Regions from separate parts of the Salinicola sp. CPA57 genome, predicted to be linked through region 2. Evidence: riboswitches for the same ligand, from Rfam matches in the RefSeq annotation. Region 2 holds a riboswitch; the other holds the start of a gene.
What was found. A riboswitch is a leader RNA that binds a small molecule or an ion and turns the genes downstream of it on or off. The one in region 2 is predicted to bind thiamine pyrophosphate.
Positions count from the first base shown of each region.

Region 1 (7,148 bases), on a different contig from region 2:
GGGTCAGCCCGACCGCACTGCCGGCAGCAGAAAAGGTGCCGTGACGGACGACGGCAAGAAAGGTCCTGAGTTGTTTGAGCATGGGCAGCCAGCGCGTCGAGAATCCACAATATTTGATATCAGGCAGCAATAATATGCGCTTTTCATCAAATAAACCCGCAGTCAGAATACCCCGAACCTCACAGCGACAAGGAACACCTCATGGCACTTTCCCCTTTTCATCTCGCAATCCCGGTCCACGACCTGGCCGCCGCCCGCCAGTTCTACGGCGAGACTTTCGGCCTGAACGAAGGCCGCTCCAGCGAACAGTGGGTCGACTTCGACTTCTACGGTCACCAGTTGGTGATTCACGAGCACCCGCAGACGCCCTCGCAGGAATCGGCCCATACCAATCCCGTCGACGGTCACGATGTCCCGGTGCCGCACTTCGGTATCGTGCTGAGCTGGCCGGAGTGGGAAGCGCTGGCCGAGCGCCTGCAGGGCTTTGGCACCCGGTTCGTGATCGAACCCTACGTGCGCTTCAAGGGTCAGCCCGGCGAACAGGCCACCATGTTCCTGCTCGATCCGTGCGGTAACGCCCTGGAATTCAAGGCGTTCAAGGATATGGGCCAGCTCTTCGCGAAGTGATTTTTGCCGGTTAGCCAGGGCGTAAAATTCCTGTCTTCAGGCCGTAAAAAAAAGCTGCCGATCAGAAGATCGCCAGCTTTTTTCATTGAGAAACGACGCAGCCGCTAGGCAAGCCGCCGCAGATGCAATCCGCCGATCGCCAGCGCTGTCAGCAGCAATACCGCGATGAACAGCGACACCCCGTTCCAGCCGCCCCAGTACCAGAAGGCACCACCGAGCGTGCCGGCGACACTGGAGCCGAGATAGTAGCTGAACAGATAGAGCGACGACGCCTGCCCCTTGGCCTGCCTGGCGCGCAGGCCGACCCAGCCGCTAGCCAGCGAATGCGCGGCGAAGAAACCAAAGGTGAAGACCAGCATGCCGATCAGGATCAGGCTGATCGGCTCGAACAGCGTGATGGCCAAGCCTGCCAGCATCATCGCGATGAACATCCAGAAGATCCGCTGACGCCCGAGCCGGTCCGCCAGCGACCCTGCCCAGGCCGAACTGTAGGTGCCTGACAGATAGGCGATCGAAAGCAGCCCCACCAACGCCTGGCTCACCTGATAGGGCTCGGCCAGCAGACGGTAGGCGATATAGTTGTAGAGCGTGACGAAGCCGCCCATCAGCAGAAAGGCTTCGACGAAGAGCCAGGGCAGCCCTCGATCCTTGAAATGAACGGTGAAGCCGGAAAGAACACTGCGCCAGTTGAGCGGGCGGGGGGTGAAGTGCCGGGATGGCGGCAGCCAGCGCATGAACAGCAACGCCGCGATTAGCGCCACGATGCCAATGGTAGCGAGCGTCCAGCGCCACGGCACCCAGTCCACCATCACGCCGCTGATCAGGCGACCGCTCATGCCGCCGATCGAGTTGCCGCTGATGTAGAGCCCCATCGACAGCCCCACGTAGCGGGGATGAATCTCCTCGTTGAGATAGGTCATCGCCACCGCACAGAGCCCGGAAAGCGACAGCCCCGCCAGCGCTCGCATGATCAGAATGCCGGTCCAGTTGGGCATCACCGCCGCCAGCAGCGTACAGGTCGACGCCGCCAGCAGCGCGACCGTCATCACCAACTTGCGCCCTACCGCATCGGAAATGGGACCGGTAATCAACAGCCCGACCGCCAGCATGCCAGTCGATACCGACAGCGACAGACTGCTGGTGGCTGCATCGATACCGAAGGCGTCCGACAGGATCGGCATCAGCGGCTGCACGCAATAGAGAAGCACGAACGTTGAAAAGGCGCCGAGAAAGAGCGCCAGCATGGTCGGCCGGTAACCGCGCTGCCCGCGCTCGATGAAACCGCTCTCGACGGTTTCCGCCTCGCGTTCCAGCTGATGATGAGTGGCCTGCGTAGCGCGGTGGATCTCGGATGAGGAGTGGCGAGACAACCCGGTTCTCCCGATATCGATGACCGAAGCCGACCGGGAATGAAGGTGCTTCGGGGGCATCAGGGGTTTAGAGATTCGATGTAGACCTTGGTAGGTTACGCCGCCGCCATTAAGCTTTCTAATATATTATTCGATGCTTTTGAGAGGTTTTTCGACTCAATGGAGCTGCGAGTTTCCCCATGGAACTACGATATCTACGTTATTTCGTCGCTGTGGCCGAAGAGCTTCACTTTAGCCGCGCCGCCGAGCGGCTGGGAATCTCGCAGCCACCGTTGAGCCAGCAGATCCAGGCGCTGGAGCGCGAACTAGGCACGCGTCTGCTGACTCGGACCAATCGCCGCGTCGAGCTGACCGAGGCGGGCCGACTGCTGCTCGATGAAGCGCGTGACATTCTGGCGCGAACCGAACGCGCCACGCGTCGAGTGTCCCGGCTCGGGCGTGGCGAGGCCGGTCAGTTGCGTATCGGCTTCACCACGTCGGTACCGTTGACGCCAACGCTGCCGCAGACGCTGATGCGTTATCGGCAAGGCTACCCCGACGTCGAGCTTCGCATGCACGAGCTCAACAGCCAGCGCCAGATCGAACCTCTGCTCCAGGGTGACCTGGATATCGGGATCATGCGCCCCGCGACCCTGCCGGATGGCCTCGCGGCATTCACCTTGATTCGCGAACCGCTGATGGCCGTGGTCAATGAACAGGGCCCGCTCGGCGGCAGCGCGCTACCGTTAACGCTCGACGAACTGGCAACCCACCCGTTCGTCTACTTCTCGCCCGCCGCCGGCACCGGCCTGCTGGATCAATTCAATGCGCTATTCGCCAAACGCGGCTTGGCGCCTCGGCTGGTCCAGGAGGTCGGCGGTCCCAACACCATCATCAGCCTGGTCGCCAGCGGTCTCGGGGTCTCGATCCTGCCCGCCTCGTTCCAGCATATCCAGGTCGACAATGTTCGCTATCGGCCCATCAGTGACGGGGACGCGGTTTCCGAGGTGTGGCTGACCCATACGAGACACCAACTGACGCCACAGGCCCAGGCGTTCATCGATCTGGTCGAGCGCGCCGTCGATCCATGAAGCGCAGTTTTATCGACACCACAACCGTGGCCCGGACGTAAACCCTGCTTGACCCAGCCCGACCCTCGCCACAGACTGCTGATGGCGATGAACGCTATCGCCAGCTTGACGGGGTGCCGGTGGAACCGGCTGAGATCGTCCTGCGCCGAGAGTCTTTCGACGGCGCCACGACGGATCCCGACGAACCTGATCCGGCTAGTACCGGCGTAGGGATCAAGCGGAGAATCTCATTCCCGGATACCGTTCCGTCGATTCGTTCTCCCCCTCCTGCGCTGTGCGCCGGCCTGACCCGATAGCCTTGGCAAATACGCCTGGCAAGTCATGCCACGGAGCACGACCGAACATGAAATCCCCACAGTTTCTCTCCGAAACCGCCCGCGTCGACAGCGCTGCCATCGCGCCGTTGCCAGCCTCGCGAAAGATTTACGTCGAAGGCTCGCGTCCCGATATCCGGGTGCCGATGCGCGAGATCGCGCTCTCGCCGACGCAGACACGAAGCGGACTCGAACCCAACGCACCGCTCACCGTCTACGATACTTCCGGCCCTTATACCGACCCTGCAGCGGAGATCGACATTCGTCGCGGGTTGCCCGAGCTGCGCCGTGGCTGGATCGACCAACGCGATGATACCGAATGGCTCGAGGGCCCGAGCTCTCGTTACGGCCGTCTGCGCGCGGAGGACCTGCGCCTTTCGACACTGCGATTTCAGCTCCGGCGCACGCCACGTCGTGCCCGCATGACAACAGAGGGACGGGATGCCAACGTCACCCAGTTGCACTACGCCCGCCAGGGCATCATCACCCCGGAGATGGAGTTCATCGCGATTCGGGAGAATCAGCGTCGGCGAGAGGCAAGCCGTGCCCATCTCGATCCGATGCTCGGCTCTTACCAAGATCCCATGCTTGATCATCAACATCCGGGCGAATCTTTCGGTGCCGAGCTGCCCGACGAGATCACGCCGGAGTTCGTGCGCGACGAAGTGGCTCGCGGCCGGGCGATCATCCCGGCCAATATCAATCATCCCGAGAGCGAGCCGATGATCATCGGGCGCAACTTTCTGGTGAAGATCAACGGCAACCTCGGCAATTCGGCCGTGACCTCCTCGATCGAGGAAGAGGTCGACAAGATGACCTGGGGCATCCGCTGGGGCGCAGACACCATCATGGATCTCTCCACCGGCCAGAACATTCACGAGACGCGGGAGTGGATCATCCGCAACTCGCCGGTACCGATCGGCACGGTGCCGATCTACCAGGCGCTGGAGAAGGTCGACGGCGTGGCCGAAAACCTGAGCTGGGAAATCTTCCGCGACACCCTGATCGAACAGGCGGAACAGGGGGTGGATTACTTCACCATTCACGCCGGCGTGCGCCTGCACCATGTTCCGATGACGGCCCGGCGCGTCACCGGCATCGTCTCCCGGGGCGGCTCGATCATGGCCAAATGGTGCCTGTATCACCACAAAGAGAGCTTCCTCTACACCCATTTCGAGGACATCTGCGAGATCATGAAGGCCTACGACGTCTCGTTCTCGCTGGGTGACGGTCTGCGCCCCGGATCCATCGCCGATGCCAACGACGAAGCGCAGTTCGCCGAGCTCGAAACGCTGGGCGAGTTGACCCGGATCGCCTGGCGACACGACGTGCAGGTAATGATCGAAGGCCCCGGCCATGTGCCGATGCAACTGATCAAGGAGAACATGGAGAAGCAGCTCCAGTGCTGCGATGAAGCGCCCTTCTATACGCTCGGCCCGCTGACCACCGATATCGCACCCGGTTACGACCACATCACTTCCGGCATCGGTGCGGCGCAGATCGGCTGGTACGGCTGCGCCATGCTCTGCTATGTCACGCCCAAGGAACATCTGGGCCTGCCCAACAAGGATGACGTCAAGACCGGCATCATCACCTACAAGATCGCGGCTCACGCTGCCGACCTGGCCAAGGGGCACCCCGGCGCCCAGCGTCGCGACAACGCGCTGTCCAAGGCACGCTTCGAATTTCGCTGGGAGGACCAGTTCAATCTCGGACTCGACCCGGATACCGCCCGTGCCTATCACGACGAGACGCTGCCCAAGGATGCCGCCAAGGTGGCCCACTTCTGCTCGATGTGCGGGCCGAAGTTCTGCTCGATGAAGATCACCCAGGAGGTCCGCGAACGCTTCGGCGGCAATGCCGACGAGGTGATCGCCGCGCGGGACGCCGGCATGAACGAGCAGGCCGAGCGGTTCAAGCGTGAGGGCGGTGAGCTGTATCGGGAAATCTGATACCGCCGGCGGTACAACGCCTGTGCAAGCGGGCCTGCGTCTTCCGAGCGTCGACGCAGGCTTCACTGCCGGATCGACGCGCTGAGACTTTGGTCGCAATCAGGTTATATGCCATCCCGTTTTCGAATGGACGGATCGCAAAAGGCCCGGGGATGCGTAAAATGCGCGCTTTTGCCCCCGGCAATTTCGCCTGCACAAGGACCACGCGCATGACTGCAACAACCTCCCGGCCAAATCTATGGCGACGCATTCCCCTGTGGCAAAAGATCATCACGGGCCTGGTGCTGGGTGTGCTCGCCGGTGCGTTGATGGGCGAACAGGCCAGCATGTTCAAACCGCTCGGCGATATCTTCATCAACGGCATCAAGATGCTGATCGTGCCGCTGGTCTTCTCGACCCTGGTCGTCGGCATCACCGGGATGCGCGACCCGCAGAAGATGGGCCGTGTCGGCGCCCGTACGATCGGGCTCTACCTGATCACGACCGCTTTCGCGATCGTCATCGGCCTGGTCGCCGCGACGATCTTCCAGCCGGGCGTCGGCGCGGATGCGTCGATGAGCGCGGCGCAGCAGACCAACGACGCGCCGTCGCTGGTCGATATCGTCGTCGGCCTGGTGCCGTCGAATCCCCTTCAGGCGATGATCGAGGGCAATATCCTGCAGATCATCGTCTTCGCCATCGGGCTCGGCATTTCCCTGATGCTGATCGGCGAGAAAGGCGAGCCCGTCGTGCGCGTCTTCGAAAGCTTCGCCGAAGCGATGTACAAGCTCACCGCCATCGTCATGGCGTTCGCGCCATTCGGGGTCTTCGGTCTGATGGCCAACGTCTCCGGACAATATGGGCTGGACGTGCTGCTGCCGCTGGCCAAGGTCATCGGCGTGGTCTACCTCGCCTGCATCGTTCATGTTCTGGTCGTTTATACCGGCCTGCTGAGCCTGGTCGGCCGATTGAATCCGATGCGCTATCTGCAGGGCATCATCGACGCCCTGGTCGTTTCGTTCTCGTCGGCCTCCTCCTCCGGCACCCTGCCGGTTTCGATTCGTTGTGCCCAGAAGAATCTCGGTGTCTCGGAAGGTGTATCGAGTTTCGTGCTGCCGGTGGGCGCGACCATCAACATGGACGGTACCGCGATCTACCAGGGTGTCGCGGCGCTGTTCGTCGCTCAGCTGGTCGGGGCCGATCTCACGATGATGGATTACGGCATGATCGTACTGACCGGCACGCTGGCATCGATCGGTACGGCCGGCGTACCCGGTGCGGGGCTGATCATGCTGTCGATCGTGCTGGCGCAGATCGGACTGCCGCTTGAAGCGATCGGGGTGGTGGCGGGAATCGATCGTATCCTCGACATGGCGCGCACCAGCGTCAACGTCGCCGGCGATCTGATGGTGACGACACTGGTCGGCAAGAGCGAGAAAGAGCTGGATCTGGAGATTTACAACAGTCGCGGCAAGGCTTGAGTGCTCCAGCCGATGCTGGCTGTCGAGTTTCGGTACTGAACCCAATTGAATTGAACTGAACTGAACTGCCAGTCTGAGACGAGAGCAGCCCCGGCGAATGCCGGGGCTGCTGAATAAAGAACCTTGGAGTCATGAAACATTGGCAACTACGAGGTTCGATGACTCGAGTTGTTAGTGGCGTGGTTTGGTGGCGTCCTTGAGATTGCCCTTGGCAGACTTGGCATCCCCCTTGGCTTGCTGAGTTTTGCCTTTACCTTCGAGCTCGCGGTCCTTGGTCATCTTGCCAGCCGCTTCCTTTACCTTACCGGCGACCTTGTCGACCTTGCCTTCCGTCTTGTCTGACTTCGAATTCGTA
Region 1 covers NZ_PZJR01000016.1:180,551-187,698, forward strand. The annotation lists gene DOM36_RS17530 (LysR family transcriptional regulator) at 1-82, opposite strand, end outside; gene DOM36_RS17535 (VOC family protein) at 202-627, shown strand; gene DOM36_RS17540 (MFS transporter) at 732-1,997, opposite strand; gene DOM36_RS17545 (LysR substrate-binding domain-containing protein) at 2,177-3,067, shown strand; TPP riboswitch at 3,167-3,297, shown strand; gene thiC (phosphomethylpyrimidine synthase ThiC) at 3,411-5,333, shown strand; gene DOM36_RS17555 (dicarboxylate/amino acid:cation symporter) at 5,543-6,793, shown strand; gene DOM36_RS17560 (CsbD family protein) at 6,965-7,148, opposite strand, start outside.
Region 1: linked by a shared signal. The riboswitch ahead of thiC (phosphomethylpyrimidine synthase ThiC) and the one ahead of DOM36_RS03940 (ABC transporter ATP-binding protein) in region 2 are both predicted to bind thiamine pyrophosphate.

Region 2 (7,148 bases):
CCCTTGCAAAGTTCCCCTGACAAGCGTTATACGACCGATCCAAAGCGAAATAACTTGTTGAAAGCTAAAGAACCTATTGACGTCCACAGACGAGCTGGTAGTATTCCACGCCGTAAGCCGGAGGGATGGCAGAGCGGTTGAATGCACCGGTCTTGAAAACCGGCGTAGGTTAATAGCCTACCCAGGGTTCGAATCCCTGTCCCTCCGCCACTTTTTCGAAAAAGGTCAGCTACTTAGCTGGCCTTTTTTCGTTTCGGATTGTCAGTTTCTTGCCCGCCGGTCTCGGCACAGTCTCAGATTATCGACTGATTGATGGCAACGAACTCAGGTCTGCACTGAAATCGGGGCCGCCATCTTTCAAAGCCATCCTTTTCCAAAGCCATCCTTTGATCACGATGCTAGAGAGCTCACGTCAGAAGTGCCATAGTGTGTGGTACATGTCTTGATACTGGATACCACATTGAATTACATGACAAAAATATTTACCGGCGGAGTTCTTGGCATCCTCGTCGCTTCAACCCACGCGGCCGCAGACGATTTCGAGTGCTCTTCGGACAGCCTGATGAAGCAGGTCAGCAAGCAAACGCAGCAGATCGATTCCTACATCTCCAGCAGCGACGACCCGCAGCAGACCCAGCAGGCACTGACGAGCATGGCGAGGGGGTTGCGTGAAAACGGTCAGGTCTCCGATCATGACGGGGAGATGAAGAAACTGGCCAGCGGTGCCGATTTCAAGCCGTCCCAGTCTTTCTGCAACGACATGCAGACCACGATATCCGCCATTCAGTCTTATATGGAGAGTCATCCCCACTAGGCTTTGTCTGAAAAGTCGACGAGCGAAGGCAAGACCGGGGCGCGTAGCTAAGGCAGAAATCGGCGAAGACGGACCGGGCTGGCGCACCAGCCGATTTTTAAGGCCGTATGGGCAAGCACAGTACTTTTCAGACATGGCCTAGGATTGTTCTGGTCGGTACCGGTCGCTGTCATCTGGGCAAGTGGGTCTGGCGAAACGCGCCGCCGTGCCCTCTTTCATTTTCGTCGTCGTGATTGTTTTCGTCTCTGTCATGATCGATACTGTATGAATAAACAGTTATCGCGGAGTGTTCGATGGTCATTCCTTTCCCTACGCCCGAAGCCCGACTCACACGCCGAGTGGAAAAGCTAATCGCGAAGGCGCAGGCCAATCATCGTCATCAGGTGACGATCAGCCGACGAGAGCTCGAACCCGTCAGTGTCTGGGAAAACCTCGTCGAGCAGTTCGATGACAGCGAGGGAGTCCGCGTGATTCATATCACCCGCCACGACATCCTGCTCAACTGGTGCTCGCCGACGTCGGGTCTCGCCTCGTGATCCAGACGAAGTAAGAGCGGCTATGTAAGGCTTTGGCGTCGACCGGATACGGTCGATGTTCGCTTTTTTTGATCGACGGTGAGGATGCAGGACTGAACGGTGCTACCCTGCAACGAGTCTCCAGTGATGTTGCCAATGCACCGCGCGTTAATCCTTTTCATCTCTTTTCTTCTATTGGCTGGCTGTGTGTCGGCGACACCGCGGCTGACTGCCACGAACTTTCTGCGGGATAGCAATACTTGCGAGCGGCAGTCGCACCAGATCGCCGGCGAGCCGGAGTATCAGCTGTGCATGGCACGTCTGGGCTGGCCCGATCCGCAGAAGCAGACCGCCATGCAGCAGGCGGATGATAGCCGCAACGATCGTAACGACGGGTTTCTCGACGATGCGATCAATGGTCTTCAATTCGGCTTGCAGTGGGATCTGGATCCGGACTGATCACTCATGGCATCGTCGCGCCTGCGCACCAGCCTGAAGACCCGCTGCACGACAGCGAAAGCCCAACTAACCTGAAGATCGATGTCTTTACTGGAGGATTCCATCATGGCAGAACCGTTCGTCGAGATCAGAAAGACTCATAAACCCGGCAACCCTGAACAGGTTTGCTATGAAGTTTATGATGGAGACACCGGGGGCAGCCTGGGGCATTTCGAAGACGCGACTCAGGCTCAGCAACGCGCCGACAGCATGAACAGCATGACCTCTCGCGAGACCGGCAAGCGCCTGGACAAGCCGACCGACGAGGCCGAGGTCGAATAGCGGCAATCCATTGCCAGCCATACAGCCCATCACTGGCTTCACTGACTATTTCAGTGGTAGAGACGCAGCCCCACTCGGGTCACGCGATTCCCTTCCATTTCGCTGACGACCCAGTGAAAACCGTGCCAGTCGACGTCATCCCCGACAACGGGATGGCCGCCGACGCGTAGTGCCACGAATTCTCCCAATGTCATTTCCTGCTCGCCAGGGCTCAGGGTCAGACCGTAGGCGTTGGCCACCTCTTGCATCAGGGCCTCGCCATCGAGAGTGAACGTGCCGAAGAAGGCACGCTCTCGCTTCAGTTTCGCCTCGCCGTTGAACAATCGATTGAGGGACGGCAAATCCCCTGTTCGCCCGATCAGGCAGATCACGTCGCGCAGGCGCAGGCGGGTGCTCCCCTTGGGGTGCAGCATCGCGTGCTGGCGAAAGATCGCCGAGATCAGCGTGCCCGATGGCAGTCGAAGCAGGCGAATCGGCACGTCGTCGAGAGATTCATTCTCGACCTTGTAGACGAACATCTCGTAATCGTTTTCCGGCAGCACGCCCAGCTGTCCCCGGCGATCGGGCGTCGTGGTTTCCGGCAGCACCACACGCATCCAGCGGGCGACTCTCGCCAGCGTCGACCCCTGTAGCAGAAGCGAGATCAGCACGACGAAAAATGCCACGTTGAAATAGAGAGAGGCGTTTTCGACGCCACTGATGACCGGGAAAATCGCCAGCACGATGGGGACCGCTCCGCGCAACCCTACCCACGAGATAAAGCAGATCTCCCGCCATCGGAAACTGAAGAAAGGTACCAGCGAGGCCATCACCGCGACCGGGCGCGCCACGACGATCAGGGCCACGGCCAGAATGGCACTCGGCACCGCATAATCGATCATCTCGGAGGGCGTGACCAGCAACCCCAGGACCAGGAACAACCCGATCTGACTCAACCAGGCCAGCCCGTCATGGACAGGCAGGATGTGGGTGAGATGACGTCCGGGTTGATTGCCGATCATCAGCCCAGTGAGGTAGATCGCCAGAAACCCGCTGCCACCGGCGGCGCTGGTCGCGCCGAAAATGCAGAATCCCAGCGCCAGCGCCAGCAGGGAATAGAGCCCGGGGGCCAGATCCAGATAGCGCAGCAGTTTCGCCGATACCCAGCCGCCACCCAAGCCGACTGCGAGCCCCAGCCCGAACTGCAGGACGAAGCGCATCAACGTTTCCCAGACGCCACCGACCGCCCCGGTGAGCAGGTCGGCAAGCGTGATGGTGAGAAAGATCGCCATCGGGTCGTTGGTGCCGGATTCGATTTCGAGCGTGGCCCCCACTCGCTCGTTGAGATTGACGCCCTGCCCCTTGAGCATCGAAAACACCGCTGCCGCGTCGGTCGATCCGACGATCGCCCCGACCAGCAGACCTTCGACCGGCGTCAGATCGAGCAGCCACATGGCCAGCAGGCCGACGATGCCGCTGGTTAGAAACACTCCGATGGTCGCCAGCGACAGCGCCGGTTTGAGGCCCACCCGAAAGGTTCGCAAACGCGTGCGCAGGCCACCATCGAGCAGTATCATCGCCAGCGCCAGATGGCCGATCAGGAACGCCTGGGAGTAGTCGTCGAACTGTAGTCCCAGCACGCCCTCCTCACCCGCGAGCATGCCCAGGCCCAGGAAGAGAACGAGCAGCGGTACGCCGATCCGGGACGACACCCGGCTGGCCAGAATACTGAGGGCTATCAGCGCCCCGCACACGAGAAACAGGCTATTGATCGAGTCCAAGTCTCAGCCATCGGTTATGAGTTGAGATGACCCAGTATGCCATGCAGACGTTGCCATGCGCGGCGAAAAATAGCAGGAAATTTAATCTTTTAGCCAATGCGGGTGATCGATTGTCCGATCCTTGGCGTTCTCCCCGTGCAGGGACAACAACAGCGCCAGCGCTCGCATCCCGGGGCGAAAGCGCGCGAGATCCGGCAGCGTCTGGAGACGGCCATAGGCCGCGACGAAGGCATCGCGCTGAGAGGCGTTTTCCAGAAGCAACTCGAGCAGGCACAGGTCGAGCTCCAGTGGCGCCCACACCAACGCTTCCCAGTCACTCCATAGCCAGTCCGTCGCGCCTTCCAGAAACTGATCGCTGCGAAGATCCGGCAGCGACCAGACGCTTTTCGAGGGCTGCGGCCAGCTCGGCATTTCCGGAATCCAGCGACGACCGGGATGCCCTTCGACGAACGCGCGAGCCCGTTGGGGCCAGCTCGATAGCGGCCAGACGTCGGCGCTGGGATGGCCGAAGCCCGGCAGGGCTTCCCGATGGAGGATCGCGAGCTGCTCGCCGAGCCGGGTTGCCAACGCCACGCTCATCGGAGGGGAAACGGCATGACGCCAAGGCAGGCTCCAGAGCGGGATGCCCTGTAATCGGCCAAGAAACGTCATCGGCAATGGCGCCATCGGCAGGCGCGGTGGGAGCAGTCCCGGCACTTGGGTCAGCGCTTCGGCCGCCTGCCAGCGATCGAGGCCGAACAGCTGCTGAATCCCCCACCAGAACCCGTCGGTCGCCGGCGACCTTCGGGCCAGTTTGAGCAGCTGCGGGGAGAGCTCCTCGCTTCGCCACAGCCAGTTGGCGCTGTCCGGCCAACGCAGCGCAAGCGGCGTCAGCGATTTGCCGGTCAACACCGATACCCGTCGAGTCAGTTCGGCATCCGCTCGGATCGGGCGATCTCGGGTCGTCAATGGACTTCATCCTTGCGTCGGTTCGACTATCGCCGGTGGGCAGGCGGCGTCGGGCGGCGTACAATCCCGGGCACTGGATAGGGGTGCCCGCGCGACGGGCTGAGAGTGCGGTCATGCACAACCCTGGAACCTGAACCGGCTAGTACCGGCGGAGGAAATGCCAGCTGTTCTCGCATGACTTCGCCCGTTTCCCCCTGATGGGAGTTGTCATGTCACCGCCCGGACTCGTCCTCCGCCACGCTTCGCTGACTTTCGGCGATCGCCCGCTGTTTCAAGCGCTTCAGGCGCGATTCGACGCGGGCAGCTGGACTTGCCTGCTCGGTCGCAGCGGCAGTGGCAAAAGTTCTCTGCTGCGCATGATCGCCAGCCTGAGACTGCCTGACAACCACCATCTCGATCTCCAGACCAGTGACGGCATCCCGTTGGCAGGCCGTGTTGCCTGGATGGCCCAGCAGGACCTGCTCGTACCCTGGCAAAGAGTGGCGGGTAACGTCATGCTCAGCGCCCACTGGCAAGGACGACCCACTGCGGCTGATCGACGGCGCGCCGAGCATCTGCTGGCCCAGGTCGGTCTTGCCGACAAGGCCGATCGATGGCCTGACGAGCTCTCCGGCGGCCAGCGCCAGCGTATTGCTCTCGCCCGCACCCTGTTCGCGGACGCCAGCGTGGTTCTGATGGACGAGCCTTTCTCCGCCGTCGATGCCATCACCCGGCTCGAACTTCACGATCTGGCTAGCCGGCTTCTGGCCGACCGCACCGTGCTCATGGTGACACATGATCCGCTCGAGGCGCTGCGCCTGGCCGATAGAATCCTGATCCTGCAGGGAGAACCCGCACGCCTGGTATCGATTTCGGTTCCCCCGGGCGACCGGCCGCGCTCGCTCGACGACAGCGAGCTACAGCGTCGTCAGGCCGAACTGGTGACCCAGTTGCGAGAGACGGACGATGCCTGAACGCGCACTGCTGAAACGCTTGGTTCGGCCCTTGCTGGCGCTGGTCACGATCGTCGCCATTTGGCAGCTGGTGCTGACCCTGACCGGCGTACCACGCTACATTCTGCCTTCACCCATGGCCGTTGGACGCGCCCTGATCGACCAGCGTGGTCTCCTTGCCCATCATGCCGGGATCACCGCCATCGAGATCGTTGCCGGACTGATCGGCGGTATCCTGCTGGGGCTGACGACAGCACTGGCACTGGCTCGATTCCGGGCATTGCGGCGCACGCTGCTGCCGCTACTGCTGATCAGCCAGGCCATTCCGCTGTTCGCGCTGGCACCGATTCTGATGCTGTGGCTCGGTTACGGGCTGGGCCCCAAGATTCTGATGGCCATGGTCATCATCTATTTTCCGGTCGCCTCCACCGGCTATGACGGCCTGCGACAGACACCGCAGGGCTGGCTGGACCTGGCCCAGACATTCGGATTGACCCGGCGCCAGCGGCTGTTGAAAGTCCAGCTGCCGGCCGCGCTGCCGTCGCTCGCTTCCGGCCTTCGCATGGCAGCGAGCGCGGCACCGATCGGCGCGGTCATCGGCGAATGGGTTGGCTCCAGCCAGGGCCTGGGCTATCTGATGCTCAATGCCAATGCCCGATTGCAGATCGACCTGATGTTTGCCGCCCTCGTCGTGCTGGTGGCGTTTGCCGTACTGCTCTACTTCGGCGTCGATGCCGCGCTGAGACTGGCAATGCCCTGGCACCATGACCGTGTGGAATCCGAACCCTGAAGCATTCCACGACCGCTCTTTTCGCAAGCTACCGCCTCATCCATGCAGGCTTGATGATTTCATCGAAACAACAGGGGAATTCCCGATGACAACCCAACGTTCAACATCTTGGCGCCGCGGTCTGGCGATGAGTCTGGCACTGCTTGCCCTGACTCTGGCGATGCCGGCCCTGGCGCAGGAAGCCGACGACGATCTGGCGCCGCAGATGATTCCGCTGAGCGTCATGCTCGACTGGTACGTCAATCCGGTTCACGCCCCGATCATCATCGCCAAGCAGCGCGGGCTTTTCGAGAAGCGCGGTCTGGATGTCGACATTCAGGCGCCGGCAGACCCCAGCGTTCCGCCCAAGCTTGTCGCCGCCGGCCGAATCGACCTGGCGGTCAGCTATCAACCCCAGTTGCACCTGCAGGTCGATCAGGGTCTGCCCATCGTGCGTGTGGGCACGCTGATCGCGACGCCCTTGAACGCCCTGCTGGTACGAGCGGACAGCGGCATCGAGGATATCTCCCAGCTCAAGGGCAAGAAAATCGGGTATTCGGTCGGTGGCGTCGAGGAAGTGCTGCTGTCGGCCATGCTCGAGCATAACGGCCTGAGCCTGGACGATGTCGA
Region 2 covers NZ_PZJR01000003.1:357,598-364,745, reverse strand. The annotation lists tRNA gene DOM36_RS03975 (tRNA-Ser) at 120-210, shown strand; gene DOM36_RS03970 (hypothetical protein) at 563-814, shown strand; gene DOM36_RS03965 (DUF1654 domain-containing protein) at 1,108-1,350, shown strand; gene DOM36_RS03960 (hypothetical protein) at 1,537-1,788, shown strand; gene DOM36_RS03955 (hypothetical protein) at 1,894-2,109, shown strand; gene DOM36_RS03950 (potassium/proton antiporter) at 2,160-3,869, opposite strand; gene DOM36_RS03945 (hypothetical protein) at 3,951-4,817, opposite strand; TPP riboswitch at 4,887-4,991, shown strand; gene DOM36_RS03940 (ABC transporter ATP-binding protein) at 5,027-5,770, shown strand; gene DOM36_RS03935 (ABC transporter permease) at 5,763-6,539, shown strand; gene DOM36_RS03930 (ABC transporter substrate-binding protein) at 6,625-7,148, shown strand, end outside.